3 regions of the Microtetraspora glauca genome follow, and region 1 is predicted to be linked to each of the others. Evidence: riboswitches for the same ligand, from Rfam matches in the RefSeq annotation. Region 1 holds a riboswitch; each other region holds the start of a gene.
What was found. A riboswitch is a leader RNA that binds a small molecule or an ion and turns the genes downstream of it on or off. The one in region 1 is predicted to bind cobalamin.
Positions count from the first base shown of each region.

Region 2: another riboswitch for cobalamin. It lies ahead of AB0I59_RS06285 (ABC transporter substrate-binding protein); the one in region 1 lies ahead of AB0I59_RS39030 (energy-coupling factor ABC transporter permease).
Region 3: another riboswitch for cobalamin. It lies ahead of AB0I59_RS34550 (ribonucleoside-diphosphate reductase subunit alpha); the one in region 1 lies ahead of AB0I59_RS39030 (energy-coupling factor ABC transporter permease).

Region 1 covers NZ_JBFALK010000033.1:4,725-10,723, forward strand. Annotated here, with positions in the region: gene AB0I59_RS39005 (hypothetical protein) at 1-619, shown strand, start outside; gene AB0I59_RS39010 (copper resistance CopC family protein) at 824-1,483, shown strand; gene AB0I59_RS39015 (energy-coupling factor ABC transporter ATP-binding protein) at 1,657-2,493, opposite strand; gene cbiQ (cobalt ECF transporter T component CbiQ) at 2,578-3,327, opposite strand; gene AB0I59_RS39025 (energy-coupling factor ABC transporter substrate-binding protein) at 3,337-3,738, opposite strand; gene AB0I59_RS39030 (energy-coupling factor ABC transporter permease) at 3,735-4,436, opposite strand; cobalamin riboswitch at 4,445-4,662, opposite strand; gene AB0I59_RS39035 (putative cobaltochelatase) at 5,262-5,999, shown strand, end outside.
Region 2 covers NZ_JBFALK010000003.1:12,406-18,404, reverse strand. Annotated here, with positions in the region: gene AB0I59_RS06295 (ATP-binding cassette domain-containing protein) at 1-1,621, opposite strand, end outside; gene AB0I59_RS06290 (FecCD family ABC transporter permease) at 1,624-2,700, opposite strand; gene AB0I59_RS06285 (ABC transporter substrate-binding protein) at 2,697-3,914, opposite strand; cobalamin riboswitch at 4,144-4,334, opposite strand; gene AB0I59_RS06280 (low temperature requirement protein A) at 4,659-5,909, shown strand.
Region 3 covers NZ_JBFALK010000024.1:52,634-58,632, forward strand. Annotated here, with positions in the region: gene AB0I59_RS34550 (ribonucleoside-diphosphate reductase subunit alpha) at 1-948, opposite strand, end outside; cobalamin riboswitch at 1,096-1,330, opposite strand; gene AB0I59_RS34555 (Bug family tripartite tricarboxylate transporter substrate binding protein) at 1,431-2,357, opposite strand; gene AB0I59_RS34560 (FmdB family zinc ribbon protein) at 2,749-3,069, shown strand; gene AB0I59_RS34565 (AmiS/UreI family transporter) at 3,122-3,469, shown strand; gene fmdA (formamidase) at 3,511-4,764, shown strand; gene glmS (glutamine--fructose-6-phosphate transaminase (isomerizing)) at 4,867-5,999, opposite strand, start outside.

The sequences.
Region 1 (5,999 bases):
GCCACGAGCCACCGTCTTCGCGGCGGTGTGCGTCGGGGTCTCCGCGGGCGGACACGTCCTCGCGGGCGGCGGCCCGGTTCCGCCCGATGTGATGGCGCTCGGCGCCCTGGGTGCCCTGGCGTTGGCGTACGCGCTCAACGGTCGCGAGCGCGGTCCCGAGGTGGTGCTGACGGCGACGATCGGCGCGCAGGTCCTGCTGCACGAGTTGTTCGCATTATCCGCGCCCGTGACGTCGGCGGTGTCCGAGATCTCCGATATGTCGACGACGTCTGAGATGCCGCCTACGCAGGGCATGCAGGCCATGCCGGTCGCGCTGTCCGATGCCGGACACGGCGGCCATCCCGGCCTGGGAATGTCGCTGGCGCACCTCGTGCTCGCGGTCTCGACGGGCTGGTGGCTGTATCGCGGTGAGAGCGCGGTGTGGCTCATGTTGCGCCTGTGGGGCGCGGCGCCGTTGGCCGTGTTGCGCTGGATCCGCGCTGCATCGACTGGCACCTTCGCGCCTCCGGCCCGGCCGGTAACGCCGTCCGAGCCCGGGCCGTACGTCGGCAGGGAGGTCGCGGCGGCGATCCATCGGCGCGGTCCGCCGCCGTGCCTCGCGTCGGTTATGAGTCGCTGAACGGCGTAGCCGCCGAACCCCCTGGAGATCCGCAGCGATCCGCAGCGATCCGCTGTGATCTGTTTCAGGGGGCGATGGCCGCCGCGCGGCTGGACATGTCCAACGGCTGAGGGCCGGCGCGCCTGGTGATCGTACGCTCCGCGATGCGGCGGGAGCGTTTCAGCTTGCCCGGTATGGTCCGGGATTCCCGGTATGGAGTCAGTGATGGCATTGTTGCCACGGTTGTTCCGCGGCGGCCTCGTGGCCGCGCTCGGCTGCGGGTTCTTCCTCACCCTGACGGCTAACGCCGCGCACGCCCACGACAGCCTGAAGAGCAGTTCCCCCGCCCGGAACGCCCAGGTCGACGACCTCAAGGAGATCGAGCTCGACTACAGCGCCCAGGTCCGGTTCCCCGTCGTCGTCATGCGCGACGGTGCCGGGAAGGCGGTCGCGATCGGCACAGCGCGGGTCGACGGGTCCAAGGTTCTCGCCGACGTCACCGCCTCGCTGTCGCCGGGCGGCTACGTGATCGCCTGGCGTGTCGTCTCCTCGGACGGCCATCCCATCGAGGGGGAGATCCCGTTCACCGTGACCGGTTCGGGAGGCTCTGGCTCGGGAAGCTCTGGCTCGGGAAGTTCTGTATCCCCCGTCCCGACGACCTCCATCTCCGCTTCGAGTGCCGCGGCCTCGCCTGAGCCCTCGCCCTCGGTCGCCGCGCCCGTACAGGCGTCCGCCTCGGCGGTGGGCGCGGGAGGGGCGTCGCGCGGCCCCGGCGGGTGGATCTGGGGCGGACTGGTCGCCCTCGCGGTGGTCGGGCTGTTCGTCTGGCTGCGCAACAGCCGTGGCAATCCCCCCGGCCAGCCGGAGGAGCAGAGCCGGGCATAGGGCGGTCACGGCGTCACGCGCTCACGAAGAAGACCACGACGGCAGCGTGGAGGGACGGCGAGAGGGGCAGAGGGGGCGGGGAAGCGCGACCGGCCACGGCACGAGCGACGGCACGAGTGACAGGACGAGCCACAGGTACGGCTGATCAGTCGCACGCTTCCCGGTGCCTGCCGTCAGGGCCGTGTTCCCGGCTCCAGGCGGAGCACCTCCTCGGGGGTGCGCGGATCGGGCGCGTCGGCGGGCAGGCCACCGACGGCGCGCAGCACCCGTCCCACCGCGGGACCCCACGCGGGACGGAGCGAGGCGTCGCGCAGCAGAGCCGAGTCGGTGAGCAGGCTGTCCGCCGCGCCGGTACGGAGCCTTCCTCGCGAGATGATCGCGGCCTCGTCGGCCCATCGGTGGGCGAAGTCGACGTCGTGTGTGGACGCGATGATCGTGGTCCCGCCCGCGCTCAGCCGCCGAAGGGTCGCCAGCAGCGCCTCGGCGCCCGCCGGATCGAGCCCGGCAGTGGGCTCGTCCAGGATGAGCACCAGCGGGCGCAGGGCGAGCGCCCCGGCGATGGCGACTCGCTTGCGCTGGCCGAAGGACAGCAGATGGGTGGGCTGTTCCGTCAGCGGGACGATCTCCATGTCCTCCAGCGCCGCGGTCACCCGCGCCGCCACGGTGGCCGGCGGCAGCCCGAGGTTCAGCGGGCCGAAGGAGACGTCCTGGCTGACGGTGGCGGCGAAGAGCTGGTCGTCCGGATCCTGGTGCACGAACTGGACCTGGGTACGGAACTCGCTCAAGGCCGTCCGCCCGTAACCGAGGGGCCGGCCGTGCAGCATGATCCGGCCCGCCGCCGGGCGGAGGCCCCCGCAGAGGAGGCGCAGCAGCGTGGTCTTCCCACCCCCGTTGGGCCCGAGAACGGCGAGCGCGGTGCCCTGGGACACCTCCATGCTGAGTTCCGAGAAGACCGGGGGTGATCCCGGATACGAGTACGAGAGCCGGTCGGCGGCGAGCACTACGGTCATACGGCCACCCCTTTCAGCCAGAGCTTCGGTCAGTGCTCCGGTCAGTGCTTCGAGTAATGCTTCGAGTAATGCTCCGGGTAGAGCTCAGGCGACGGTGCACGCGGAGGTCAGCGCGAGGGTCAACCCGGCAGAAACGAGACCGGGAAGCGGGGCCAGCGCCAGAAAGCGGCCGGTCAGAGGGAGGCTGTCGACGCTGACAGCGAGGCTTCCCGTGTAGCCGCGGTCGCTCAGTCCGGCCTCCAGACGGCGTGCCCGGTCGAAGGACAGGACGAAGACCTGGGCGGCCAGCCCGATGACCGATCTCCACCGGGTCCGCCACGACCGGGTGCCCAGCCGGTCCGCCTGGGCGCGTCGGATGGCGTTGACCGTCTCCAGCACCACGGACAGCATGCGGTAGACCAGCCCGGCCACCTCCGCGAGACCGGACAGGCCGGGCCGGCGCGCGATCCGGGGCAGTACGTCGGCCAGTGGGGTCGTCATGGCGAACAGGAGCTGGCAGAAGACGGCGGCCACGCAACGGCCGATCACCTCGCCCGCCCGGACCGCGCCGCCGGGTGCCCAGGCGAGCCCGGACGTGTCGACGCTGATCAGGAAGGTAACCGAGCCGGTGACGATGAACGCCAGCGGGGCGCGCGCCGAGCGCAGGAACGCGCGCGGCGGTACGCGGGCCCAGCCCAGCGCGACCACGAGAGTGATCACCGCCGTGATGGGAGCACCCGGCCAGGGCGGCAACAGCAGGGCACTCAGGAGCAGCCCTCCCGCCAGTACCGCCTTGGCCGCGGGATGGCGCCGCCGCCACGGACTCCGATAGGCGGCGACGTCGATGGCGAGCACGTGCCCGGCTCAGGAGGTAGGCGCGCCGGGCCCGGCGGCGTCGAGACCTGCCGCCGAACCCGGCACCGCGTGACCCGCGGCTGTGCGGCCCGGCGCTGTGTGACCCGCTGATGCGGGCCGCAGCTTGTTGCGGGTACGCGCGACGCCGAAGTAGTAACCGAGGAAACCGGCGCCGATCGCCGCCTGCAACGCGAACAGCGCGGACTCGATCTCCCCCGACGGAGGCTCGTACAGCGAGGAGAACCACGGCTCGTAGTCCGGCGCGAGCTCGGTGATCGCCGTCTCCGCCTGCGTGTCCGCGCCGGTGAACGGCTCCTCCTTCCCCTCACCCGATCCGATCGCCAGCGGCAGTACGGCGAGCGCGGCGACGGCGGCCAGTAGGAGCAGGTTGATGAGGACGTTGCGCTTCACGACGCCACCTGGCCTTCCTTCAGGACGCGGAGCCGGATCAGCTCGGCCGCGCTGGTGGAGCGGAGCAGGCGCACGACGAGCACGGTGAGCAGCCCCTCGCTGACGGCGAGCGGGATCTGGGTCACCGCGAAGATCGCGCCGAACTTGGTCAGAGCGCCGGTGAAGCCGCCGGCCGGGTCCGGGAAGGCGAGCGCCAGCTGGGCCGACGTCACGCAGTACGTCACCAGGTCGGCGACGAAGGCCCCGGCGAAGACCGCGCCGAGCAGCCCTCCGCCCAGGCGCCGGACCAGCGTGTACGCGCCGTAACCGGCCCACGGTCCGACGATCGCCATGGAGAACGCGTTGGCCCCGAGCGTGGTGATCCCGCCGTGGGCCAGCAGCAACGCCTGGAACAGCAGGGTGATCGTGCCCAGCACGGTCATCACCGGCGGCCGGAACAGGATGGCCCCCAGGCCGGTGCCCGTGGGGTGCGAGCAACTGCCGGTGACCGAGGGGATCTTCAGCGCGGACAGGACGAAGCAGAAGGCGCCCGACGCCCCCAAGAGCAGCTTCGCCTCGGGGTTCTCCTTGATCTGACGATTGAGGCGAACGACACCGTGGACGACGAAGGGAGCGGCGGCGACCGTCCAGGCCGCCGCGTGCAAGGGAGGGAGGAATCCCTCGGCGATGTGCATGGTGAAACCCGACCTTTCCAGCACCTCGTGGATGGTGTTTCCGTGCCTTGGCCGGTCTCCTGGCTGACGGGTTGGCACATCTCGCTCGCCTTCCCAGGCGGCTGGCGCCCAGTGGCTTCCGCGTACGCGGATGAGTGAGACGATTCCCGATCACAGTGGCGAGGGCCGCGCCGGACTTGCGTCCCGACTGGGGCGCGCACCGGACTTCCCGTTTGCCGAGGCGGACTCAGCGTAAGCCTGATCTCCATTTAGCGACAAGGCGGGGTATCTGCCTATAACTCGCAGGTACGGGCCGACCGGTGGGAGCGGCCCCTACGAGCCGGTGTGCTCGGTCAGGGGAGCGTCACGGGTGCTGGAAGCCCTTGCCGGTCCGGTCGAGGCCGCTCGCCACCCGGTCACCGCGAAGTTGACGATCGCGAGCCCCGCGGGATACGTTCCCGAGGATTCGCGGTGGTCCGAGGGAAGTCCGGTGAGATGCCGGTGCGGTCGCGCCACTGTATCCGGAACGCGAGTTCCGGGAGCCAGGTCACTTGGCCGCCGCGTCCTCATCTGGCGGGACGCGTCATCCCAAGGAGGCATCGATGAGCGAGCCGACGACCTCGCATCCCCGTCCCTTCTCCGTCCGGGGACGACGGCTCGCGACGGTCTCCCCACCCGCCGTCCCCCGTCGCCGGCCCGTGTCCTGACCCCCGTCACAGGCTGCGCGCGTCCGGTGGATGCCTGGTGGTGCCCCCGCCTCCGTGTCAAGCACTCCGGCCGTACGTCCACAAATCCCCGAGTCCGCCGCGCTCTCCTGCCGCACTTCCACCCGCCCGCCTCCGCGCGCGAGGACAGGACCATCCAGAAGGGATCTTTGTGATCACCGCCTATCCGTTCAGCGCCGTCGTGGGGCTCGACGATCTCAAGCTGGCCTTGATCCTCAACGCGGTCTCTCCTCGGGTGGGCGGCGTACTGGTGCGTGGAGAGAAGGGAACGGCCAAGTCCACCATCGTCCGCGCGCTGGCCGCGCAGCTGCCGCCTGTCGAGGTAGTCGCCGGATGTCGGTTCGCCTGTGACCCCTCCGCTCCCGACCCGTCCTGCCCCGACGGGCCGCATGGTGTCGACGAGGGGTGGCGGGCACGACCGGCCGCGCTGGTGGAACTGCCCGTCGGCGCCTCGGAGGACCGGCTGGTGGGCGCGCTCGACATCGAACGGGCGCTCACCGAAGGGGTCAAGGCGTTCGAACCCGGTCTTCTCGCCGCCGCTCACCGGGGCGTTCTCTACGTCGACGAGGTCAACCTGCTGCACGACCACCTCGTGGACCTGTTGCTCGACGCCGCCGCGCTCGGCACCTGCTTCGTCGAGCGCGAGTCCGTGTCGGTACGGCACGCGGCGCGGTTCCTGCTCGTGGGCACCATGAACCCCGAGGAGGGCGAGTTGCGGCCCCAGCTCCTGGACCGGTTCGGGCTGACCGTCGAGGTGCGGGCGTCCCGGGATCCGGCCGAACGTGCCGAGGTCGTACGGCGCCGCCTGGCCTTCGACGCCGACCCCGGAGCGTTCGCGGCGAGGTGGGAGGCCGAGGAGGCGGCGCTGGCCCGGCGGATCCTC
Region 2 (5,999 bases), on a different contig from region 1:
GCGCGGAGGCCGCGTTGCCCCACAGCAGGCCCGGTGCGATCTTCACGACAGCCTGGAACGCCGCGGCGAGCGGTTCCAACAGCCCGGTCACCACGGTGTGGTGCAGCCGTTCTGTGACCCGTGCCGGGTCGCGGACCTGCCATCCGTCGAGGCCTGTGGCGCGCAGCGGCAGCGGTCCGCTGGGCGCCGCCTGCCAGTGGATCCGTCCGGGATCCAGGTCGATGAGCAGGTCGTGGGCGATCGCCGCGCCGAGGGGAGGTGACCAGAGGCGGGCGGCGATCCCCTGGAACAGGATCGAGGCGGCAACCCGGGTTTCGGTGGTGTTCAGCCGCTCGGCGACGTCGGCGATCCTTTTCTCCAGGACGCCGGTATCGGTGAACAGGTCGGTGAGTGGCCGCCACCCGGCCTCGACCTCACCGATGCCGAGTTCGAAGTAGCCGCCGACCGTGGAGACGTCGGAGACCGCGCCTGACACGGTCAGGGGAGTGGCGGGCCGCAGCGTCGGAGGTGTCTCCCGCAGCGTGTCGGCCGCGTGGCGGCTCCACGCCGCGAGCTCGGGAATCGTGGCGAACCTGATGACGTCGCCGTCGAAGGCCGCCACGTATCCGTTGCCCGTACGCCGTACCGCCAGCTCGACGGCCTCGCCATCGGGACCGGGTCCGGCACCGGAATCAGCACCGGAATCAGCACCGGCATCGCAGCGGGCAGACCGTACAGCGGCCTCGCCGGTACGGCGGACCGCGGCCGTACGCCAGCCTTCTCTGGCCAGCGCGCGTTCCAGCAGCGGGCGGTGGATGTCGTCGGCGGTCACACGCACTCTTCCTCCGCTGCCCGTCTGGAGCACGAACACGCCGGAGGCGGGGTCGAAGGACAGATCGTCGCCGTCGAAGGCGGCACCGATCACTCCCCGGGCGGTCAGCTCCTCCGGCGTCCCGGCGTGCAGGAGGCCGCCGGGGGCGAGCAGCCAGATCCGGTCGGCGACCCGCAGCGCCAGCTCCAGGTCGTGCGTGGACACCACGACGGCGAGCCCCCTCTCGCGGGCGAGGCGGCGCAGCAGGCCCATCAGCGCCACCCGGGAGGTGACGTCCAGGAACGCGGTCGGCTCGTCCAGCAGGATTGCCGAAGGCTGCTGCGCCAGGGCGCGGGCGACCAGCACCCGCTGGCGCTCACCGTCGGACAGCTCGGTCACCGGACGGTCGGCCAGATGGACGGCGTGGACCGCCTCCAGCGCCCAGGTGACGATCTCGCCGTCCGCGGCCGACAGCCGTCCGGTGAACCCGGTGTGCGGGTGCCGTCCCAGCCCGGCCAGTTCTCGGGCGGTCAGCAGGGCGGGCAGGTCCCGCTCGGTGAGCACGACGGCGAGCCGCCGGGCCAGCTCACTCGCCGGCACCGACTCGATCGCGGCGCCGTCGATGAGGACCCGCCCGTCCAGGGCGGGCTGCAGTCCGGCCATGGTCCGCAGCAGGGTGGACTTGCCCGCACCGTTCGGGCCGATCAGCACGGTGAGCGCACCGGGTGCGGCGGTCGCGTCCAGGCCGTCCAGTACCCGCCGCTCACCGTGGCCGCGCCGCGCCGGGTATCCGGCACACACGCCGTCCAGGCGCAAACCCCGATCGTCCATGGTCACACCGCCAGTCCGGTACGGGCCGCGCGGCTGCGCAGCAGTACGGCGATCACCACGGGCGCGCCGAGGATGGTGGTCACCGCGTTGAGGGGAAGCACGACCCCGCCGCCCGGCACCTGGGCGGCCACGCAGCACAGCAGCGCCACCGCGGCGCCGAGCAGCGCCACCCCGGGCAGGAGCAGCCGATGGTCGGCGGTGCCCAGCGTCAGCCGGGCCACATGCGGTACGGCCAGGCCGAGGAAGGCGACCGGCCCGCAGAAGGCGGTCACCGCGCCGGCCAGCACGGAGGACACCAGCAGGGTGAGCGTGCGGGTCAGCCGCACCCGCACCCCCATCGTGCGGGCGTAGTTCTCGCCGAGAAGCAGCGCGTTGAGCGGCTTGACCCCGGCCAGCGCCGCCGCCAGCGCGACCAGACAGACCGGGCCGAACATGGCGAGATCGGGCCACGTGGTCCCGGCGAAGCTGCCCAAGCCCCAGCTGATGAACTGCTGGGCGCGCTGCGGGTCGGTGTACACGAGCAGCACCGTGATGATCGAGGTGGCGGCCGAGCCGACCATCACCCCGACGATCAGCAGCGTGACCACGGACCGCACCCGCCGCGACAGCGCGAGCACGAGAGCGAGCACCGCCGCCGCCCCGGCGGAGGCGGCGACCACGACTCCGGCCCGGCCGAGCCCGGCCACGCCGGCGGTGAACGCGCCCGCCGTCCCGCCCCAGCCGATGATGATCAGTGAGACGCCCAGGCTCGCGCCGGAGCTCACCCCGAGGATGTACGGCTCGGCCAGCGGGTTGCGGAACAACGTCTGCATCTGCACCCCGGCCACGCCCAGGGCGGCTCCGGCCAGGGCCGCGGTCATCGCGCGCGGAAGCCGCACCGTCCAGATGATCTCGCGGACGGCGGGGTCGGCGGTGCCGTCGCGCAGCAGCGCGGGCAGCGCCCGGGACAGGGGGATCGCGGTGGAACCGAGCGTGACGGCCAGCGCGAACGTGACCGGCACCGCGATCACCATGATCGAGAGGACCACCGTCCGGCGGCGAGCCGCCGCCGGGACGGTCGTCAGTGCCGCTGCGGTCACTTGGTCATCTTCTGGTAGAAGGTGAACGCGTGGCCGGGCGCGAGGTCGGGATGCAGGATGGCCACCAGATCGCCCAGGACCAGGTCGGGACGGGCGACGCCGCGCTCCCAGTAGTCGTTGCCGCCGCCCGGGCCCATGGTCTTGTTGGCCGACCACACCTCACCGGTCCCGTACGCGGAGAACGTGGCGTAGCGGGCGTCGGACTTCTTCACATCGCCGAGGGTCTTCCACTCGTTGACGATGGCGAGCCACACCTTGGCGTCCTTGGCCTTGGCCAGCACCGCCTCCAGGTCGAGTGTGGTGCCGCCCGAGCCGGAGGTGTCCGCCCACGGGTAGGTCCCGCCCGCGTCCTTGATCAGTCCGGCGACGTAGCTGCCGCCGTTGGGCATCGACCACTGGCCCTGGTACATCTGGCCGGGCAGCACGGCGACCGGGGTGGCCGCCTTCGCCTTGGCGGTGAGCGACGTGTAGTCGGACTCGATCTTGCCGAACACCTCGTTCGCCGTGGACTCGGTGCCGGTGAGCGCGGCCATCAGCCTGATCCACTCGGCCCGGCCGAGGGCGGTGGACTCCAGCCACTCGGCGTTGGCTACCACTTTGATCCCGGCCTGGCGCAGCGGACCGTACGCCTTGTCCTCGGTGCCCTGCGTCATGAGCACGTCGGGCCTCGCGCCGATGACCTTCTCGGTGTCGATCTCCTGTCCGGAGGCGTACTCGGTGACCGCGCCGGACTTCACCCGCTCCAGCACCTCGGGGGAGGTGATGTATCCGGCGGAGGCCACGGCCTTGAGCCGGTCCAGCACGCCCAGTTCGGTGATGAACGGCAGGTGCGTGGTGGAGGCGGAGTACAGCGACTCGATGGGCGTCTCGACGGTGACCGCGCCGGCGAGGCCGCCGGTCAGCTCGGGGGCGGGCGTGCCGCAGCGCACCAGCACGTACGTCTCCGGCTTGGCGCCGGGTGCGGGCTCCTTGACCGTGACGACCTGGTAGTTCTTGGCGTACGTGAGGGTGAAGTTGGTGGCGTGCGTCAGGGTCTGCTTGACCGGGAAGTAGTCCGCGTTCGCGTCGTAGGAGGTGACGCAGCGACCCTCAGCCGCCGAGGCGGCCGTCGCGGGGGACGCGGACGGTTCGGTTCCGCCGCAGGCGGTGGCGGTGAGCAGGATCGCGGGCAGGACGGCGAGCAGCGCGCTGTGGATCGGGCGGGGGATACCCATCGATGGTCTCCTGGGAACGGGCCGCGACCGCCATTCCTCGATAGCGCGACGCGGCGGGCGAGGAGCCGGATCACCAGGAGAGTCCCGCCACGGCGGCCGGTTCCGCGACCGTCAGCCATGAAGCAGCCGACTGGAAAGCCGGTAACCGTACCGCGGGCAGGGAGAAGGACCTTACGCCGGTTACACGGCATGGCGGCCACCGTCCTCTCTTGGGGAGATCCGCCCCAATTTCTGTGAGGAGGCGACCGCGTGAGTCTCCTGGCTCTCGGGTCGAAGCTCGCCCCGGCCTTCCCACCCGCGTAAGGGCAGTGGCGTCGTCGGGGTTCGCTCGCCGATCACAGTGGCGGGACCGCGCCGGATTCACACCGGCTTCCTCGTTCCGCCGTCGCCTTCGCGACCATGGTCGCATACGACGCATAGCTCACCAAGGACCGGGTTCGTGCGGATGGTTCCGGCTACCGCGCCTGGCTGGTCGCGCCACCGCCGACGACCTCGCCGACAACCGGGCATCTCCCAGGTGGGAGCCGAGTCGTACCGGGAAGAGGGGCTCGACCTGATCGCGGAGCTCGGCCTGCGTGCCGTGGCGATCCCGCACACGACAACGCTGCAGGCCGGACAGCCTTGTGGTCTTTGACAGCGCGACGACAAGCCATATGCTGCGACCTCGGCGCCGCGTTGTCACAGATCGGAACGCCGCACTGTCTTTCAGACGACCGGACGTCGCGGAGCGACAGGAGCGAGATCTTGCCACCAGCCGGCACCACCATCCGGATCCGGGTCCGGATGAGCGCGCGCGCCATCGATGAGCCGCACCGTGTTTCGAGCCCGCTCGAGCTGCTGTTCGATCTCACCTTCGTGGTCGCGGTCGCGGTCGTCACCGCCCAGTTCGCGCACAGCGTCGCCGACGGTCATGGCCTCGCCGGGCTGGTCCCGTTCCTCCAGGTCTTCTTCGCGATCTGGTGGGCGTGGATGAACTTCACGTGGTTCGCTTCGTCCTACGACACCGACGATGTCGCCTATCGGCTGCTGACCATGGTGCAGATGGCGGGCGTGCTGGTGCTCGCCGCCGGTGTGCCGGCCGCGGCCGGTCACTCCGATTACGGAATCGTCACGCTGGGCTACCTCGTCATGAGGACGGCGCTCGTCGCCCAATGGCTGCGGGCCGGTTTCGAGGACCCGGCGAGCCGCCGCACCGCGCTGCGCTACGCCGCCGGCATCAGCCTCGTGCAGATGGGCTGGCTGCTTCGCTTCTTCCTCGCGGCGACGGGAGCCCTCCCCTCATCGATCGAGCTGCCGTCCTTCGCCTGCCTGGTCGTCCTGGAACTCGCGGTGCCACGGTGGGCGGAGCGGGACAGGGCCACCAACTGGCACCCGCACCACATCGCCGAACGCTACGGCCTGTTCACGATCATTCTGCTCGGCGAGAGCGTCCTCGCCGCGAGCAGGGGGGTCGAAGCAGCGCTCGAATCGGGCAGGATCAGCGGTCCCTTCATCGTCATCGCTGTCTCCAGCCTCGTCCTGCTGTTCGCTCTTTGGTGGCTGTACTTCCTCGTACAGGCTGGTGAGGGTCTCAGTGACCGCCGTCATCGGTCCTACTTGTGGGGATACGGTCACTACGGCATCTTCGCCGCCCTTGCCGCCCTCGGCGCTGGGCTCGAGGTCGCGGTGGAGCAGAGCGGGCACGGGGTGGTGGCGGCTCCGCCGGCACTCGGGTACGCCGTCGCCATCCCGGTCTTCGCCTATCTCGCTCTCCTCTTGGCGGTACAGGTACTTGTCGTCACAGAGCCTGTCATCAACCCTGCCGCGGTTCTGGGTGGTGCCACCGCCATCTTGCTGCTGCCGCTCATGGCGTCCCGGATCGGCGTGGCGGCCGTGGTCGCGTCGATCGCGGGCATCTGCGCCGTGCTGGTCGCTGTCACGATCCTGGCCAACGCGCGCGTCGCCGGCGGTACCCCGCGATCCGCCTCTCTCGCGGACGATCCACAAATGTCATAAATCACGGCGCTACCCGCGTTCCCGCAGTCGGGAGCGCCATGTACGCGTCAGGGAAACAGATCGTCACGTCGGTCCTCGTCATCGGCATGG
Region 3 (5,999 bases), on a different contig from region 1:
CGGGTCGAACAGCGACCACATGGCGTCCGCCTCGACCCGGCGCATGAACTCGTCCGGCACCCAGTTGGCCAGGTTGAGGTTGTGCGTGCGGCGGGCGTCCTCGCCGGTGTTGTCGCGCAGTTCCAGGAACTCCTCGATGTCCGCGTGCCAGGTCTCCAGGTAGACGCACGCCGCGCCCTTACGCCGCCCGCCCTGGTTGACCGCCGCGACGGAGGAGTCGAGGGTGCGCAGCCACGGCACGATCCCGTTGGAGTGCCCGTTGGTGCCCCTGATCAGCGAACCCCGGGCGCGGACCCTGGTCCAGGAGACGCCGATGCCGCCCGCGTATTTGGACAGCCTGGCGACCTGGCCGTAGCGCTCGTAGATGCTCTCCAGCTCGTCACGCGGCGAGTCGAGCAGGAAGCAGGAGGAGAGCTGCGGCCGGCGCGCCCCCGAGTTGAACAACGTCGGAGAGCTCGGCAGGTAGGACAGCGTCGACATGAGCCGGTAGAGCTCGGCCGCCTCGGCGACCCCCGAGAGGCCCGACCGGTACGCCAGCCCGCACGCGACACGCAGGAAGAAGTGCTGCGGGCGCTCAAGGACTTTGCGGGTGACCGGGTGGCGCAGCAGGTAGCGGTCGTAGACCGTGCGCAGCCCGAAGTACTCGAACCGCTCGTCCGCCGTGTGATCGACGATCGCGTCCAGTTCGGCGGCGTGCCGCGCGACGAACGCGGCCAGTTCGTCGTGGACCAGGCCCTCCGCGTGGGTCGCGGCCACCGACTGGGAGAAGCCCGAGGAGGCGGAGGAGGCGGGTACGCCGTGCTCCGCCGCCTCGTCGGCGATCAGCGCGGCCAGCAGCCGGGCGGCGGCCTTCGAGTTCTCCGGATCGGTGACGACCCGCGCCGCCGCCTCCTCGATCGCCGCCCACCGGGCCTCGGCCCCCGATTCCGCGATCGTGGCCAGTGTCACGTGATCTCCCCTCCCGAGTCGGAACCCCGTCAGGGCCTCGGGAGGCGGGCGTACGCGTCGGAGCGGGCATGCTCGCGCCGTTGCCGGCGCGTCGCTCGTCGGCGGGCCCTCCCTCGAGGCCCGGACACAACGCGCGCGGACGTCCGGTCCGCGCGCGCGTCGCCGGCAGGTCTTCGGACTCGCGGGCGTGGCGTCGCTCGGGCCGGGTACGGCTCTCGCGCGCCGGACCTACTGGCCGTCGCTTCCCGGGCCGGTGGACGGCCCAGTGCTCGATCTGACGGCGGTCGTTCCCGCTCACCGCTGCGGGGCAGTCCCGGACTCGCACCGGGTTCCCTCTTGCCTCACCCCGGGCGTGGGGTGAACCAGCAACGTGGAGGATCCTACATGTAGTGCCGCCGGACGCAACCACCACAACAAATTGTGCCGATCCGTGGGTATCGGTGCCCGAGCGACGCCTCTCGGCGCGTTCGCGCGAGGGCGGTTCAGAGCAGTCCGAGGTCTCCGAGCACCGCTTTGGTACGGCGCGCCTCGGTGCCCAGCCACTGGCGGAAGTCGTCGCCGTCCAGGTACATCGGCACCCAGCCGTTGGCGCGGCAGGCGTCCGTCCAGCCGGGCAGGTCCGCGATGGAGCGGCACAGGTCGAGCAGCCGCTCCCGCTCCTGGTCGCCCAGCCGGCCGGGGCCGAGGAGCCCGGTCCAGTGCGCGTACTGCATGCGCACGCCGGACTCCATCAGGGTCGGCGCGTCCACGCCGTCCAGCCGCTCCCGTGACGAGACGGCCAGCGGCCGCACCCGTCCGGCTCGGATGTGGGCCGCGAGCTCCCGCCGGCCGCCGAGCCCGGCGACGGCCCTGCCGTCGAGCGTCGCGGCGAGCACGTGGGAGAGGTCGGGGAACGCCGCGTAGTTGAGCGAGCGGGCGTCGATCCCGAGCCCCTGCGCGGTCAGACCGTAGAGCACATGGTCGGGGCCGCCGGTGTCCCGCCCGGCGAGCCGCAGCCGGGCCGGGTCGCGGGCCAGGGCCGCGGCCAGGTCGTCGAAGGTGCGGAACCCGGAATGCGGCCCGGTGACCATCACCACCCACTCGCCGGCGAACCGGGCGAGCGGGGAGGTCCCTTCGATGAGGCCGCCGGATCCGTTCGTCGCCGCGACGGCGACGAGGGTGGAACCGGTGACCATCAGGTCGTCGGAGTCCGCCCTGGCGGCGAACCCCAGGGCGCGTGCCCCGGTGTCCGCCGATCGGGTGCGGATCTCGACCTTCCCGGCCAGTCTCTGGTGCTCGATGAGGGTCTTCAGCTCCCTGGCGAACGGGCCACCCTGGGCCCCCACCTGGGCGGGGACGACCAGGGAGATCGGGGGGCCGCCCCGGGGCCGGTCCGTTCCGCATCCGGCCGACAGAGGGAGCAGGCCCACCCCCAGTGCAAGAAACGCGCGGCGCCGCAAATCGGTACCCCTCCCCCGAGAGCCCCTTGTACCGTCAGAGTACGACCCATCACGGTTAGTGATGAAATGTCGGATCTTGCGGGTCTCTCGCAGGCGGACGGGACCCGCCGCCTTCACCACCCCTTCAACACGAGAAGCGGAAAATCTCGCAAATAAAAGCGCCCGCGGACGGAAATGAACGGCATTCTCCGGGCCATATACACCTCCCGGTGATTCAACGATTATTGACCTCGGATATTACGTCTGACAGCGCAATGGACGATCAGCGGACTTATCTTGACAGATAACACTTTGTATGGGTTGTCTGGTCCTATATGGCCACGCTCGGGTGCGGGGCTGTCCGGCGGTTTCTGAGGTGCCCATGGCGATTTATGAATATCTCTGTCCGGACTGCGGGCCGTTCGACGTGTTCCTTCCGATGGGGACCGCGCCGGAGACCCGTGACTGCTCCGCCTGTGAGGAGCCCGCGCGCCGCCGCTTCTCCGGGCCCCACCTGCGCAGGGTGCATCCGGCGCTGGCCGCGAGCCTGGCCCGGGAGGAGCGCAGCCGGGAGGCGCCCGAGGTCGTCCCGGCGCCGGGCGGTACGTCCGGGAGCGCGCCGGGCGGCGTGCCCGGAAGGCGGGCCTCGGGGCGGCCCGCGCGACCGCCGCACCCGGCACTGGCCCGCCTGCCCCGACCCTGACCCCGGCCACAGTGCCGTTCATGAACGACCTGACGCCGCCAGGGGTCGGACGGTGGAGCGAGGACCATTCTCTCCGCGCCGGGGCGGTTACCTTTTCGTCTTCACCTATCTGTATGTGGGCCTCACCATTCTCGGAGGGTTCGGCACCACGGGAGCCGGGTATTTCTCACTGTTCGTGGCCATCACGGCGCTGGGCTATTCGTACGCGGGCTTCCAGATACTCGGGGACCCGCCGTTCGGCGTCATCTGGCTCTCCTGGCCGTTCCCGTGGTTCTTCTTCCTGTCGCTCGGCCTGAAACGCGAGCACCTCACCAGGTACACGGGATGGGTGGGGGCGATCGAGGGGTGGGTCCCGGGCGTTCGGCGTGGTCGTGTTCGCCGCGTCGTGGCCGCTCACTGATCCGGAGCCGATCCGGCACCGATCCAGAAAGAGGACGTCTCATGCCGAAAGTCGTGTTCAGCATCGACCAGTCGAAGTCCATGCGCGAGCAGGCCGTACCAGGGCACAACCGCTGGCACCCCGACATCCCCGCGGTCGCCACCGTCCGGCCCGGGGACGAGTTCCGCGTCGAATGCCGGGACTGGACCGACTGCCAGGTCGGCAACAACGACTCCGCCAACGACGTGCGGGACATCGACCTGACCCAGGTGCACATGCTGAGCGGGCCCTTCGCGGTCGAGGGGGCGGAGCCAGGCGACCTCCTGGTCGTCGACATCCTCGACATCGGCCCTATCCCGTGTCCCGAGCGGACCGGCGACGTCCCGGGGCAGGGCTGGGGGTACACCGGCATCTTCGCGAAGGCGAACGGCGGCGGGTTCCTGACCGACTACTATCCCGACGCGTACAAGGCGATCTGGGACTTCCACGGCGTCCAGGCGACGTCCCGGCACGTGCCCGGCGTCCGGTACACCGGGATCACCCATCCCGGCCTGTTCGCCACAGCGCCGTCGGCGGAGTTGCTCACGGGCTGGAACCGGCGGGAGAAGGCGCTCATCGACACCGACGCCGGCCGGGTCCCGCCGCTGGCCAACCCGCCGGAGCCAAACAACGCGGTCACCGGCACGGCGACCGGCGACCTCGTGGAGCGCATCGCCCGTGAGGGAGCCCGCACCGTCCCGCCACGCGAGCACGGCGGCAACCAGGACATCAAGAACTTCACGCGGGGAGCGCGGGTCTTCTTCCCCGTCTACGTCACGGGCGCCAACTTCTCGCTCGGCGACCTGCACTTCAGCCAGGGCGATGGGGAGATCACCTTCTGCGGCGCGATCGAGATGGGCGGTTTCATCGACCTGCACGTCGATCTGATCAAGGGCGGCATGGCGAAGTACGGGGTCACCACCAACCCGATCTTCATGCCGGGCAACGTCGAGCCGCGGTACTCCGAGTTCCTCTCCTTCGTCGGGATCTCGGTCGATCACGACACGGACACCAACCACTACCTCGACGCGACGGTCGCCTACCGCAGGGCGTGCCTGAACGCGATCGAATACCTGAAGACGTGGGGCTACTCCGGCGAGCAGGCGTACCTGCTCCTCGGCTCGGCGCCCATCGAGGGACGGATCAGCGGGATCGTCGACATCCCCAACGCGTGCTGCACCCTCTACCTGCCGACCGAGATCTTCGACTTCGACGTGCGGCCGAACGCCGACGGGCCGGTGAGGAAGGACCGCGGGCGGTGCGCCGTGACGTCCTGACCCCGCCGGTGACCCGCCCGCCCGCCTGACACGTACGGCTCCCGCCCCGGGAAGACGGGGGCGGGAGCCGTAGCCGCATGTTCAGGTGCCGGGCACGGGCGCCTACTCGACGGTGACGCTCTTGGCCAGGTTGCGCGGCCGGTCGACGTCCCGGCCGAGGGCGACGGCGGCGTGGTAGGCGAAGAGCTGGAGCGGGATCGTCAGCAGGATCGGGTCCAGCTCGGTCTCGTTCTTGGGCACCACGACGCAGTCGTCGGCCGCGTCCGCCGTACGGTGGCCGATCATCAGGATGCGGCCGCTGCGCGCCCGGATCTCGCCCAGCGTGGTCAGGTTCTTGTCGAGCAGCTCGTCGTCGGGGACGATCGCCACGGTCGGCAGCTCGTGGCTGATCAGGGCGAGCGGACCGTGCTTGAGCTCGCTCGCCGGATACGCCTCGGCGTGGACGTAGGAGATCTCCTTGAGCTTCTGCGCCCCCTCGCGCGCCACCGGATAGCCCCGGACCCGGCCGACGAACATCATGCTGGGCGCCTGGGCGTACTTCTCGGCGAGCGTCTTGATGTGCTCGTCCAGCTTGAGGATCTGCTCGATCTGCTCGGGCAGCTTGCGCAGGCCCTCGCAGATCCGCCGGCCGTCCGCGGGGGAAAGGTCGCGCACCCGCGCCAGGTGCAGGGCGAGCAGCGCGAAGGACACGGCGGTCGAGGTGAACGCCTTCGTCGAGGCCACCGACACCTCGGGGCCCGCGTGGAGGTAGAGCCCGCCGTCGCACTCGCGGGCGATCGCGCTGCCGACCGTGTTGACGATGCCCAGGACCCGGCCACCCTTGCGCTTGAGCTCCTGGACGGCGGCGAGCGTGTCGTACGTCTCCCCCGACTGGCTGATCGCGACGTAGAGCGTGTCGGGCTCGACGACCGGGTTGCGGTACCGGAACTCGGAGGCGGGCTCGGCGTCGGCGGGGATGCGGGCCAGCTCCTCGATGAGCTGCGCCCCGATCTGCCCGGAGTAGTACGCGGAGCCGCAGCCGATGATCTTGACGCGGCGGAACGACCGGGTCTCCCTGGCGTCCATGTTGAGGCCGCCGAGGTGAGCGATGTGGAAACGGTCGTCGATGCGGCCGCGCAGCGTGCGGGCCACCGTGTCGGGCTGCTCCGAGATCTCCTTCAGCAGGTAGTGCTCGTAGCCGCCGTTGTCGTAGTGGCCGGTGTCCCAGTCGACCGTGAAGGGCTCCTTCGCGGTCT